3 regions of the Chryseobacterium sp. MA9 genome follow, and region 2 is predicted to be linked to each of the others. Evidence: riboswitches for the same ligand, from Rfam matches in the RefSeq annotation. Region 2 holds a riboswitch; each other region holds the start of a gene.
What was found. Region 2 has a riboswitch for S-adenosylmethionine ahead of KIK00_RS17990 (alpha/beta fold hydrolase). Riboswitches for the same ligand answer to the same signal wherever they lie in the genome.
Positions count from the first base shown of each region.

Region 1: linked by a shared signal. The riboswitch ahead of KIK00_RS17235 (TonB-dependent receptor) and the one ahead of KIK00_RS17990 (alpha/beta fold hydrolase) in region 2 are both predicted to bind S-adenosylmethionine.
Region 3: linked by a shared signal. The riboswitch ahead of KIK00_RS14315 (TonB-dependent siderophore receptor) and the one ahead of KIK00_RS17990 (alpha/beta fold hydrolase) in region 2 are both predicted to bind S-adenosylmethionine.

Region 1 is NZ_CP075170.1:3,781,183-3,786,071, forward strand. It holds gene pckA (phosphoenolpyruvate carboxykinase (ATP)) at 1-691, shown strand, start outside; gene KIK00_RS17225 (hypothetical protein) at 741-1,181, opposite strand; gene KIK00_RS17230 (type II 3-dehydroquinate dehydratase) at 1,254-1,661, opposite strand; SAM riboswitch class I at 1,907-2,005, shown strand; gene KIK00_RS17235 (TonB-dependent receptor) at 2,089-4,889, shown strand, end outside.
Region 2 is NZ_CP075170.1:3,934,924-3,939,812, reverse strand. It holds gene KIK00_RS17995 (ACT domain-containing protein) at 1-770, opposite strand, end outside; gene KIK00_RS17990 (alpha/beta fold hydrolase) at 776-1,714, opposite strand; SAM riboswitch class I at 1,781-1,887, opposite strand; gene KIK00_RS17985 (glucosidase) at 2,076-4,691, shown strand; gene KIK00_RS17980 (OsmC family protein) at 4,763-4,889, opposite strand, start outside.
Region 3 is NZ_CP075170.1:3,155,113-3,160,001, forward strand. It holds gene KIK00_RS14315 (TonB-dependent siderophore receptor) at 1-1,508, opposite strand, end outside; SAM riboswitch class I at 1,603-1,709, opposite strand; gene KIK00_RS14320 (alpha-amylase family glycosyl hydrolase) at 1,784-4,621, opposite strand; gene KIK00_RS14325 (T9SS type A sorting domain-containing protein) at 4,814-4,889, opposite strand, start outside.

The DNA.
Region 1 (4,889 bases), 150 kb from region 2:
TGTGAATAATGGAGTAGCAGATTATACTGACGGATCTATCACAGAAAACACGAGAGTTTCTTATCCAATCTATCATATCAACAAAATTGTATTGCCTTCTAAAGCAGGTCATGCTAAGAAGATTGTATATCTTTCAGCAGATGCGTTCGGGGTACTTCCTCCGGTTTCTATCTTGAATGAAGATCAGGCTCAATACCACTTCCTTTGCGGTTATACATCTAAATTGGCCGGAACTGAAAGAGGAATTACTGAACCTCAACCATCTTTCTCACCAGCATTTGGTGAAGCATTCCTTACATTACACCCAACAATGTATTCTAAAACACTGATCGGTAAAATGCAGGAGCACGGAGCTAAAGCTTATTTGGTGAACACAGGTTGGAATGGTACTGGAAAGAGAATTTCTCTGAAAGATACAAGAGCAATTATTGATGCAATCATTGACGGTTCTATTGATAATGCTCCTAAAACTCAGGTTCCAATCATGAACCTTGAGATCCCTACTGAATTACCAAACGTTTCTGCAGGTATTTTAGATCCTAGAGATACATATGAAAATGCTTCAGAATGGGAAGAAAAAGCAAAAGATCTTGCATCAAGATATATCAAAAACTTTGAGCAGTATTGTGATACTGAAGAAGGTAAGAAATTAGTGGCTTCAGGACCTCAATTGCAGGAACAGACTATCTAATAGTTACCAACCAACATATACAAAAAGCCTCATCAATGATGAGGCTTTTTTATTCATATTTTTTACAGCTTTCAATCAATTCGTTCTGTTCATCCAGTTTTAGGACTGTTGATTTTATTGATTCTTCTGTTAGATGTTTTATGATCATAAAATGTTTTGAAGAAAAGTAAGGCTCTTCGTTCAATATTTTATCTAAATACTTTGGAGTAGTGAAAGTCATCCAATATTTTGCTTTGTTGGAAAACATAATAGTTACTTCTATTGCATCAGATTCAATATTTTCTATTGTATCATCTATGTTAATAGAAATTATTTCCGGTTGATTGTATAAGCTAAAATAAAATTGTGAATACCATTTCAGTCTTCCTTCATCATTCTGAACCCTTACATTTTCAGTATTTATTTCTTCAATAATATAAGATTTTCTTTTCGTTAATTGTCCGGAATATACCCCAATACATTTACAGTAAATCTTATCCTTTATTTTCATAAATTATTCTTTTACTACCCATAATTATCTGTGAAAATCTTTGCGATCTGTAGGAAAAGTAAAAAATATAAATTACTTCAAGCTTAATATAGCCAATCTATACCCATCCATTCCAAAGCCAGATAAAACAGCATCAGTATTAGCCGCTGTTACCGACTTCTGCCTGAATTCCTCTCTTTTATAAATATTACTGATGTGAACTTCTACTTTTGGTTTTCTGATGTTTTTTAAACAATCAGCAATGGCATAAGAATAATGGGTGAAAGCTCCCGGATTAATCACTACGGCATCAAAGTCATCTTCCTGAAGTCTGTTAATGAGTTCTCCTTCAATATTCGACTGATAATATTTTAATTCATGAGATTGAAACTCGGATTTTAAAATTTCCAAATAGCTTTCCATAGAAACATTCCCATAGATTTCAGGTTCTCTAGTGCCTAACAGATTGAGGTTGGGCCCGTTTATTATTAAAACTTTCATACTATAAAATTAAAAACTTTTTTTAATTAAATGATCAAAAATTTCCGCACAGATTAACGTTCGTTCAATTGTATTATTAATAATGATATTTGTCATGTTTGTTAAAATGATAATGGTTACAACTCCTTATAGTAGTGGCTTTTATTAAAAACTTATGTTAATTTTTGAAAAATTATCATGAAAAATTTATAAGTCTACTTGTTTTGTGGACTAAAAGTTTTTAGCTTTGCAAACATATTTCGATCGGCTTATAAAGAAAGATGGAGGGAACTGACCCAATGAAATCTTGACAACCTACCCATGGGGCAAGGTGTTACGTTCAGCCTTTTTAGGAAAAATAAGCATTTGGTTTATCGTATTTATCGATGCCCTTTGCTAATTTTTCTGCAAAGGGAAAAATTTTAATATATGATAAACAAAATTGATTATGATTAGCAATAATTTATTCACTTCTAAAGCTTGGATACCTCCGGTTGCTGCATTTTTTCTGGGTGTGACCAGCGTAAGTGCACAGAATTCCAAGCCGAAAAAAGATAGCCTTCATGAAAAAGAGATTGATGAAGTAGTAGTTGTAGCTTACGGAAAAGCTAAAAGAAACAGCTATACTGGTTCTGTAGCTACAATTTCAAGTGATAAGATTAATAACAGACCTGTAACCAATATTACCAAAGCATTGGAAGGACAGGTTGCAGGGATTCAAACGACAAGTGCATCAGGGCAGCCAGGTGCTGTTTCTACCATCCGAATCAGAGGGATTGGTTCAATAAGTGCTTCCAGTGATCCTTTATATGTAGTAGACGGAATCCCTTTTGACGGAAATCTGAACTCTATCAGTCCAAGTGATATTGAATCTATCAGTGTTCTGAAAGATGCTACAGCAAGTGCTTTGTATGGATCAAGAGGAGCAAATGGGATTATCATTATTACCACAAAATCAGGTAAAAAAGGGGAAGCAAAAGTTAATTTTAATATAAGCCAGGGATTTTCTGGAAGAGCCGTAAAAGATTATGAACAGGTAAATACAGACCAATACTTTCAGTTATATTGGGAAGCATTGAGAAACGGATATCAATCCGGAAAAGTTTCTTCACAACAGGCTGCTCAGATGGCAACAGACAATCTTGTTTCTACACTTGGAATTAACCCATATGGAACTGCTTATCCAAAACCAGTAGGAACAGATGGAAAATTATTACCTGGTGCATCAGCACTTTGGAATGATGACTGGAGAGATATTTTGCAGAGAGTTGCTTCAAGAAATCAGGTAGATCTTGATATCAGTGGCGGAAGTGAAAAGAGTAATTATTTCTTTTCATTAGGTTACCTGGATGATAAAGGGATGGCTATTGAATCAGGATATAAAAGATACAATACGCGATTAAAGATCAACTCTGAAGTGAAAAAATGGCTGAATGTTGGGGTAAACTTAAATTATACAAACAGTATTCAGCAAGCTCCTACTTCTTCAGATTCTAAGGCGAGCAACATCATCAACGCAGCAAGATTTATTCCTTCCTTCTATCCTTATTATGAAAGAAATGAAGATGGAACTTATATTTTGGATGCAGACGGAAACCCGATTTATGATTTTGGAAAGTACAGACCTACCAATGCACTACAGAATCAGAATGCCGCAGCAACACTGCCATTAGACAAAAATGAAAATAAAGAAGATAATTTCTCCGGAAAAGGATTCATGGAATTTATTTTCTTACCGGAACTGAAATTCAAGACAAGTTTTTCTGTTGATTTAGTGAATTATAATGGACATTATTATTCAAATCCATTGCTGGGACAAGGTGCGGAGATTGGAGGTTCGGTAACGAAAACAAATACCAGAACACTTTCTTACACCACCAGTAATATTCTTACTTATGATAAGAAATTTGGAAAACATCATGTAAATGCTTTAGCAGGGCATGAATTCTATAAATATGACTATCAGACTATTTCCGGAACAAGAAGCCAGTTTTCTCTGCCTTATTATTATGAACCTGATGCTGCTTCTTTATTGGGAAGTTTCAGTGGGAACAGTAATAAATTAAGTCTATTAAGTTTCCTTGGGAAAGTAGAGTATGATTATAACAATACTTACTTCTTATCTGCATCAGGAAGAGCAGACAGTTCTTCGAGATTTGCAAAGGACAACAGATGGGGAAGATTCTGGTCAGTAGGAGGTTCGTGGAAGATTTCAAACGAGGAATTTGTTAAAAGTTTGAATGTTTTCAATCAATTGACATTACGCGCCAGCTACGGAGGCCAAGGGAATGACAAATTACTTAGACCCAACGGCCAGCCGCTTTATTATGCGTATCAGGAGTTGTACAGATTTATCAGTCTTGGTGGAGAACCGGGAACAACGCTTGAAAAAACATCTACCAATAATGTAAAGTGGGAGACCAACCTTAATTTAAATGTAGGATTGGAATTTGCCATTCTGAATAACAGAATTAAAGGAAATATCGAATACTTCAAAAGAAAAAGCCAGGACCTTCTGTTTAATATGCCGGTTGCTCCATCATTGGGAATCAGTGATTACCCTGCCAATATCGGAACCATTCAGAATACAGGATTTGAATTTTCACTATTTACAACGCCAGTTAAGAATGATGATTTCCAATGGAATGTGGATGTTAACCTGAGCACTTTAAACAATAAAGTAACCAAATTACCTGGAGGTTCTCTTGTGGTAGGAACTAAGTTATTAACAGTAGGAGGTTCCGTATATGATTTCTTTATTCCGGAATGGGCTGGGGTAGATCCAAGCAATGGAAAACCATTGTGGAAAACGGTTTCTACAGATGCCAGCGGAAACTCAGTGGAAGGAACTACTTCAGAATATTCCAAAGCAACAAAGTTGTTGCAAGGTTCTGCATTGCCTAAGCTGACAGGAGGAATCAGTACAAGTATCAATTACAAGAATTTCGATTTTTCAGGATTACTGACATTCAAAATCGGAGGGAAGATTTTGGATACCGACTATACCTCCATCATGCATAACGGAAGTGCGGGAGGACGTGCATGGAGTGCGGAAATGCTGAACAGATGGACTCCGGAAAACCCTAATACAGATGTTCCGGGATTGAGTACAACAACGAATAACTGGACGTCAACATCTTCAAGATTTCTGTATTCCGGAACGTATGCAAGGCTTAAAAATGTAAGCTTAGGATACACACTTCCTGAAGATTATTTTGAGAAAATAGGGCTTAAAAAATTCAGAATTTA
Region 2 (4,889 bases):
GCATGATAGTTTTTCACAAAATCCTTACTTGCCGTGTTATCTACAACGATAAGGTTCTCTAGTTGATTTTCATTTGAGAAATTAATTAGCTCCTGAACACTTGAAGGATGTTCTGCTGTCAAAACCTCATCACTCCAATTCGCATCAAATCCTTTTTTGTTGAAAGCTATTTTCTTTGAATTGGCTACTGCCACTACTTTAAGATCTATTTTCTTACGTCTTTTAATCTCTTCAGAAGATTCTAGTACCTGCTCTATCAGGGTTTTTCCTACATTTCCGTGTCCGATGATCGCCAGATGAACGGTCTTTGGCTTTTTGAAAATTTCAGATTCTATGATGTTTTTTGTTTTTTCATCCTGTGAAGAAGTTACTACGATGTTGACTCTGTTTTCTCCTGCCACCTGATTCAAAAGCAATGGGAAAACATTGTTTCTTGCCAGTTCAGCAAAGACTTTATTGAAATCTTCTGCTACAAAACCGATAACAGAAACATTATTGATACTGTAAATCTGGGAAACTTTTCCTGATTTTCTTTCTGCTTCAAATTCATCAATAAGACATGCTACTGCTTTTTCTGCATCATTTTCCTGAACCAGGATAGAAATTCCGTTCTCTACGGCTTGCTGGGAAATTACTCCTACACTGATGCGCGCTAAAGTAAGCGCTTTAAAAATTCGTCCGTCAATTCCGATTTCTCCCAGGAAATCTTCTCCTTCAAATTTGATGATTGATCTGTTCTTCAAAAATTTTATTTCGTTAGCATTTTTCATTACTTCTATAAAATGTTTTTAATGATATTATTTAATTGTTGATATTCCATTAGGAAGGCATCATGCCCGTGTATAGATTGGATCTCGTGATAAGAAACATCCTTATTTTTCTCTTTTAAGTTTTCAAAACACATTCGGATTTCAGAAGCCGGAAAGAATAAGTCTGTATCTACAGAGATCATGTGCATTCGTGCCTGTATGTTCTCCAGTGCTGTTTCATCAGCATTTATATTCATCAAGAGATGATTCATCAGCCTGTAAGCTTTTAAACTAAACCTTTCGTTTAGTGCGTTACCATGATAAATCAACCAGTCTTCTGATTCCAGGCGTTGTTTTTCCTGATTATATTGGTTTTGAAATCTGTCATTGAGCGACTGTGGCGTTCTGTAACAAAGCATAGCATGAATTCTTGCTTTCTGTAATGGTTCCTCTTTATCATTCAATAAAAATTTCTGAACCAGGCATTGTGCATGAAGCCAGTCGTGTGTTCTATAATCACAAGCTATGGGAATAAATATTTCTGCGAGGTCCGGCTGCTTGGCAAGCATTTCCCAGGCAATCCCTCCTCCCAGAGAGCCTCCAATAATGGCATATAGGTTTTTGATATGTAAAGCTTCAAGTCCTTTCAGAAATATCGCAGCAATATCCGAAGGCGTGAAATCTTCATAGTCTTCAATTAAAAAATCGTTATAACCGTTTCCGGGTATGTTGAAACACAGAACTGTATATTGATCAGTATCAACAATCTGCTTTTCTCCTACCAATTGTTTCCACCAACCTTTTTCTCCGGATACATCTGAGTTTCCGGTAAGTGCATGATTGATTAAAATAATGGGTGCTGTAAACAGATCTTTCCCAAAAAGCTGATAGCTTAACGGGATATGGTATTCCTTTTGGGAATTGGTTTGATACGAAAGATTTATATAGTTTAGTTCTGTTTTCAATTCTATTATATTTTAATACAAATACAATTGAAAATGCCACAGGAAATGGCTGAAAAGAACTTCAGTAAGTTATCTGTCCAAAATACTTTGGTAGAACGTAGCACCTTCTCTGCTTGCGCAAAGGGTTGCTAAGGTTTCATAGGGTCTAATCCCTCAACCTTTCTTGATAACATTTTCAATATTTGAATGAACGAATGGTGCAAAGGTAGTTCTTTTCTTTTAATTTCAAAAAAAAATTATTTTAATATTTAAAAAAGCCCTTAAATACAAGTATTTCAAAACCATATTAATAATTGTTCAGATGAAAAAAATTGGAATTATTTTTCAAAAAAACTAACTTCGTATGGAAAAATGATGAGATATGACCGCCGAAAAAGAAAGATTACAAGATTCCAAATGGAAAAACTGGGGACCTTATGTAAGCAACCGACAGTGGGGAAATGTACGTGAAGATTACAGCTCAAACGGGAATGCCTGGGATTTTACCAATCATAATAACGCCGAAAGCTATGCTTACCGCTGGGGAGAGGAAGGCATAGCTGGAATTTCTGATGTAAAACAGTTGTTCTGTTTTGCTTTTTCATTTTGGAACAGGAAAGATAAAATGATAAAAGAACGGTTCTTCGGATTGAGCAACCCACAGGGAAATCATGGTGAAGACATCAAAGAAATATTTTATTATCTGGATAATACACCTACTCATAGCTATATGAAAATGGTGTATAAATACCCAATCAATGAGTTTCCTTATGATGAACTTCTTACTGAAAACGGAAGACGGAGTAAAAAGGAGCCGGAATATGAGATTTTCGATACCGGAATTTTTGATAACGATGAATATTTTGATATTTTCATTGAATACTGTAAAGCTGATCACAATGATATTCTGGCCAGAGTAACTGTCTGTAACCGAAGCCAGCATGATGCTCCCATTGTAGTGGCTCCTACTGCCTGGTTCAGAAACAACTGGAAATGGGGATACAATACTTATAAAGGAGAACTGAATGCTTCTCATGACGGAAGTATTAACATTGGACATGACAGTATTTCTATCAAAAAAATCTATTCCCGAAACTCAAATGCACAAAGCATATTTTGTGACAATGAAACAAATACATCCAGACTTTACGGAACTCCTAAAACGGAGAATATGTATTTCAAAGATGGCATCAATAATTTCATTATTCGTCAAGGAAACACTGTAAACCCTGAAAAAAAGGGTACAAAAGCTTCTTTTCTGATTGATGAAATTGTAGAAGCAGGAGAATCTAAAATTTTTGAATTCAGATTATGTCCTGATGAAACAGATGAACCTTTTGAAAATTTTGATACTATTTTCAATACGCGACAAGCGGAAGCTGAAGAATTTTATAACGATATTCAGAATGATACCGTCAATGAGGATGAGAGAAATGTTCAGAGACAGGCTTTTGCCGGGCTTCTCTGGAATAAGCAATTCTATCATTACAATATTGGAAAATGGCTGAAAGGTGATCCTAACTTTGAAGCTCCGAGAAATTTCAATGAATATGTACGAAATACGGAATGGAACCACCTTCACAACAAGGATATTATTTCCATGCCTGATAAATGGGAATATCCATGGTATGCTACCTGGGATCTGGCATTTCACTGTGTACCTTTTTCTATCATAGATGCAGAATTTGCCAAGGGACAGCTTTTATTGCTTACCAAAGAATGGTACATGCATCCCAACGGACAGCTTCCTGCCTATGAATGGAATATGAGTGACGTGAATCCGCCTGTACATGCATGGTCATGTTTCCGTGTTTTTAAAATTGATGAAAAAAATAACGGAAAGCCGGATTTATTATTTTTAGAAAAGGTATTCCAGAAGCTGCTGCTGAATTTTACGTGGTGGGTGAACCGAAAGGATAAAAACGGTAAAAATATTTTCGGAGGCGGTTTCCTTGGTCTCGATAATATTGGAGCTTTTGACCGGAATATAGAACTTAAAGACGGTCAGCACCTCGAACAGGCAGACGGAACAAGCTGGATGGCCATGTATGCATTGAATATGATGCGAATTGCTATGGAACTTGCCCAGTATTATCAGGTGTATGAAGATATGGCGATCAAGTTTTTTGAACATTATCTTTATATCGCTGAAGCTATGGAAAACCTGGGTGAAGGAACGAAAGGCCTGTGGAATGAAGAAGACGGTTTCTTTTATGATGTATTACAGCTTGGAAACGGAGACAGTGTTTCTTTGAGATTAAGAAGTATTGTAGGTTTGATCCCATTATTTGCTGTTGAGATAGTGGACCATCGTCTATTGGAAAAGATGCCGAATTTCAGAAGCAGAATGGAATGGATTTTAAAAAATAAACCGGAGCTTACTAAACTTGTTTCTCACTGGGACGAGGAAGGCCATGGAAGAAAACACCTGATGAGCATCCTCCGCAAAAACAGACTGACAAAGGTTCTGACCAGAATGCTTGATGAAAATGAGTTTCTAAGTTCTTACGGAATCCGTGCCATGTCTAAAGTATATGAAGAAAATCCTTTTGTTTTCTCCGTGCATGGTAATGAAAATATGGTTTATTATACTCCTGCAGAAAGTGACAGCCGAATGTTTGGCGGAAACAGCAACTGGCGCGGACCTATTTGGTTTCCTATCAATTTCCTGATTGTGGAAAGCCTTCAGCGCTTTCATTATTATTATGGAAACAGTCTTAAAGTAGAACTTCCAACGGGTAGTGGAGATAAAAGAAATCTTGATGAAGTAGCTCAGAATATCAGCAAAAGACTTTGTTCGATATTTTTAAAGGATGAGCATGGGCAACGGGCTTTCAATGGAGGTAATCCAAAGTTCAATTATGATGAACATTTCAGAGATTATATTACGTTTTTTGAATATTTCCACGGGGATAACGGCCGTGGTGTAGGAGCTTCCCATCAGACCGGATGGACTGCCACTGTGGCAAAACTAATAAAACCAAGACTTACCTTCTAATGAGCAATAGGTAATAAGTAATAAAAAAGCCGGATGAATCATCCGGCTTTTTCTATGTTTTAAATAAGAGATTAAATTTTCTCTCCATTCACGTATACTTCATATCCGATTTCTACATTCGGTTCTAAAGTTTTTGATACGGAACAGTATTTTTCAAAAGATAATTCAGCAGCTTTTGATGCTTTTTTAGGATCAATT
Region 3 (4,889 bases), 780 kb from region 2:
TTTCCAAAATCTGAATAATTTTCAAATCTTGCAGCGGCATCTATATTCAGTTTTTTATCTAAATCATAAGATACATCGCCATATACTGCGGTGGAGTGCCTGTCTTTCTTCAATGCATTGTTTGGAGAAAACCCGATAAAGGACTGAGATCCTCCTGCTCCAAGTACTGTTGATCCTTCAGTAGCAACGTTTCCATTGATGTCATATTGGGTATAAGAAGCTTCATCACCGGCTTTAATCTGGTATTGTTCAAATCTGAATTCTCCACCAAATGCGATATTGAAACGGTTTATATTTTTGGAAACATCAAGATTAATGGCATTTTGAAGGAAGCTATGCGCTCCTGCGTAAAAACGTGTTGGTGATTTTGCCCCGAGAGAAGCATTGTTGGTATTACTCACATTATAATTGAATGTATTGCTTCCGAATGTATTGCTTAGATCCAATAGCCAATCGTTAACATTATATTTTGCACCTACAGCATAAGAAACATCATACACCTGAGACCCAAGAGCTGCCTGAAATCCGTTTGGGTAAATGGATGCAACTACATTGGATGTTTCGCTAGGCAGTCTTCTGAAACCAAATCCTTTTCCTTCTTTGATACTGAAACCTCCGAAAGAATACACTTTAAAATTATCATTAAAAGGGTATTCTGAATTGAAAAACAGCTGTCCCTGTCTGATTTGAGCATCTCCGATCTGAAAATTGAAATCATCGCGAGCCAATCCCCGCTCCTTAATCTTCGCATCATCTGCAGCTCTTGCTGCTTCCGGATCATCTGCAAATGCATAAGCAAAATTATTTCCAAAAATATCAAGATCGTGATTTTGAGTTCTTGTGGTTTTTCCTCTGTGGCTTAACTGTAATGAAAGATTGAGATATCCGTTGTTCTTTCCTAATGAAGTTCCGTAGTTGGCTCCTGCCTGATAGGTATCTCCATCATTTCTCCCAGTCAATCCATACGTAAGACTTGCTGAAGCTCCTGCATTTTTTTTAAGAATAATATTGATCACTCCCGCAATGGCATCAGAACCGTATTGTGCTGCTGCACCGTCTCTTAAGACTTCTATTCTATCAATAGCAATGACAGGAATTGTACTCAGATCTGTTCCTACAGAGCCATTTCCTACTGTATTCTGATAATTGACTAAAGAAGTAGTGTGTCTTCTTTTTCCATTCAGCAATACAAGAACCTGATCAGGTCCCATTCCTCTTAAGGTTACGGGATCAATATGTTCGGTACCATCAGAAGCTGACTGTCTCACTGCATTAAACGATGGGATAACATAATTCAGAAGATCCTGAGCAGTCATTTGTGGAGAACTCCTTTGGATTTTGTCTATATTGATAACATCTACAGGAACCGGTGTTTCCAGTTTGGTTCTTTTGACATTACGGTTTCCAACGATGATAATATCTTCGATTTGTTTTCCTTTTTCCTCATTCTCCTGAGCAGCAACCAAAATTGCTCCAAGCAATAATACAGCTGTACTTAATTTTTTCATTTTTGTTCTTGCCAATTAATAATAACAGTCTGACGGATCTTTCCGCAGATATACAAGACTTCAAGAAATGGAATTCATATAAGAATATTGACTTCACTTATCTCCCCCCTCAGGGTTGGAATTAGCACCTTTACACTTCTCGAATCGTGCAGGTTGCTAAGGTTTCTTTGGGCCAAATCCCTCCACCTTTCTTGATAAATCTACTGCAAAAGTAGACTATTTTTTTAAATATACAAAAAAGGCAAATCTGCTATACTGCAAATCTGCCTTTTCGTTTACTTTACAATCATCTTTTGAATTGCAGTTCCTGTTTCCGATTTCAGCTGCACCAGATAAGTTCCTGCCGGATAAGTGATCTTCATTTCATAGGTACCGTTTTCTTTATTCAGTTTAAATGAATCCAGCCTTTTGCCAGTCATATCAAAAATCAAAATTTCTCCGTTTTTTGCTTTGTTAAAAATTAATTTAGCAATTCTGTTTTGAACCGGATTATCTGCAATCTGAAGAGATAGTTTATTTACTGTCTTTATATCTGCTGTTGACAGCGCACCTGCATAATTTCCGAAGATTCTGAATTCTCCCGGCTGTAAAGTTATCGGGGCCGTGGTAGAAACTACATTCGAAATAGTGTCATCCATCAGATTCTGCCATTGCCCTGTGTAAGGAAAGAAAGGAACAACGTTTTGTACAGATGTAGCGTAATTGGCCAATACTACCACATTTTTTATTCCGGTTGTAATAGCCGGATCATAAAGATAAATTCTTGTGATCAATCCATCCGGATCATTAGTCAGATTATTGGATTCTATACTGTACGTTTTAGTTTTAAAAATCTGATGGGTATTTCTGATTGTGATTATTTTAGCCCATATATCATATACTGCTTTTCTGTTTACGTTGGAATCATATCCCAAGGTAAATGCAACAGGTTTTTCATCGGTTCTGCACCCATTATTGATGGTGCCGTCAGCACATCTGTTGATACTGAACTCATAGCCTAATTCACCGAACTGCCAGATCATTTTCGGACCAGGAATGGTAAAGAAGGTCGCTCCGAAGGTTTTCATTCTTTCAAGAGCTGTATTAAGGTTTTTAACATCATAACTTCCGTTAGCAGCACCGTAGGCAAGGTTTTTAAACATCAGTCTTTCTTCATCATGGCTTTCTCCGTACCCTACAGCACGCATATTGGTAAAACCATGAAGACTATGGTTCATTCTGTCGTAATTACTGTTGTCTTTATATCCCATGGTATTCTGGTTATAGGGATCAGTTTGTTTATTCCAAAGCATTACTCCTTTTCCTTCTGCTACTCTGTAGTTTGCCCATTGCTGTTCTTCTGCATCCGTTCCCAGATGTTCAAAGATCATATAAGAATTCGGATCAATGGCCCATTGTCTGTCTGCATAATGCTTCATGATGTCCACTCTGTCCTGTTGGTAGGCATTGGTGCATGCTTCGTCATTTTCGGAACAGCTTTGGGTAAATCCTTTTGTTAAATCCCAACGGAATCCGTCTATTCGATATTCTGTCAGCCACTGCTGAAGACATCTTTCAACGTAATATTGAGTTGAAAGACTTGTATGATTAAAATCGTTAAACACATTGTATGAGTGTTTCGGAACCTGATTGAAATAAGGATTGTTTGCTGCAACATTTCCATAACCGTCACCATCTGGATCTATATTCCAAAGTCTTACTAAAGGAGAGCGCCCTGTAGCGTGATTAAATGCTACATCCAGAATCACTGCAATTCCGTTCTGGTGGCAGATATCTACAAATTCTTTGAATTTTTCAGGGGTTCCGTACGCTTTGTCTAATGCATAATGAAACGAAGTATTGTATCCCCATGAAAGATTCCCGTCAAATTCCATGATAGGAAGCAATTCTATAGCATTGATTTTTAGATTCTTTAAATAAGAAATTTTATTGATCAGGGACTGCCAGTTCTTTTCCTGTGTGAAATCTCTTAATAATAACTCATATACAACGAGATCTTCTTTCGCTGGTCTCTGAAAATTGGTAACCTGCCAATTATATGCCGCCTGCCCTGTTTTAAACGTTGAAACTTCAAACCCTTGTCCAGCTGGGAATACAGGTAAGTTCGGATATGTGGAGGCAGAAATCCACGGATCATCATAAGAAGATAAGATCTGTGGCGAATAAGGATCTGCCACCTTTCTCAGATCATTTGTTCTGTACTGGAAAGTATAGAGTTGCTGAGGAGTCAGGCCAATCAATTCTATCCAGTACAGATCAGGATTTGTGGTATCTTTTTTCATTAAATAGGTATCATTCACCACCCAGTTATTGAAACTTCCGATGACATGAACAAAACTTTTTCCCGGAGCATATAAAGCAAGTCCAACCTTGGTTTGATCTGTAGGATGATAATTAATTCCTTGTTTTATCCAGTTGGGTATTGCTTCAGAAATTACATTTCTGGGAACCTGTAAAATGAATGTCGCAGTTTTAGAATTAGCTCCTTCTGTAGCAATAAGTTCCATACTGGCATCCTGAGTAACTGTATAACTGTAAGAATAGGATTGTGATGGAGTTGTTGTAGAGTTAACCACAGTTCCGTTTGCTTTTAACTGAAATGTTGCGTTGGTATTTGTTGTTGCAGTAATAATGATAGAGTTTCCTGCCGGAACAGAAGTCAGGCTATTGGATAATGGATTGGTAAGATTTAAACTTAAAGTACCCACATTTACAAAAATGTCCGGTGAGGTCTGATGGGATCCTGTTTTATCTTTTAATAAAAATCCGAACCTTCCGATTCCTGTTCTTCCGAAAAAAGAAGTCGGAGTAAAAGTGAGTGAATAGCTATCTGTAGCAGCATTATAATTTAGTTTATTCAGGTCGTTGGAGCTACTCCAGCTACCATTGGTAGGACAGTTCTGACTGTTCTGGTAATTAGTGTCAAAAGACCATGACCAGATATAAATGGTATTATTGGAAACTCCCCAGGCGGATTCATCAATCTGATCTCCCGGAACCGTAAGCGTAACAACATCTGTTTCATTGAACGGATTAGGGCTAATCGTATAGTTGATCTGCCCAAAAACAAACATGGTAACAAGCACAAAAACAACGGAATAAAACTTTTTCATTTATTATTTTTTTATCGAATATAGTATAAATTTTTCTTCATAACGACTATTCTTGCGCAGTCTTCATCAAATATTTCAATTTTCCAGGAAAAAATAAATTAAAAAAAGGCTCATGAAAATTTCATGAGCCTCCAATAAAAGTAATTGTAATGAACTATTTTTTGAACGAAAATCTTTGCTGTTGAAATCCGGTTAGTCTTTTATAATTTTTTTAGAAACGGATTGTCCATTCTTTAATTTTAAATCTACGATATATAATCCTGATGGA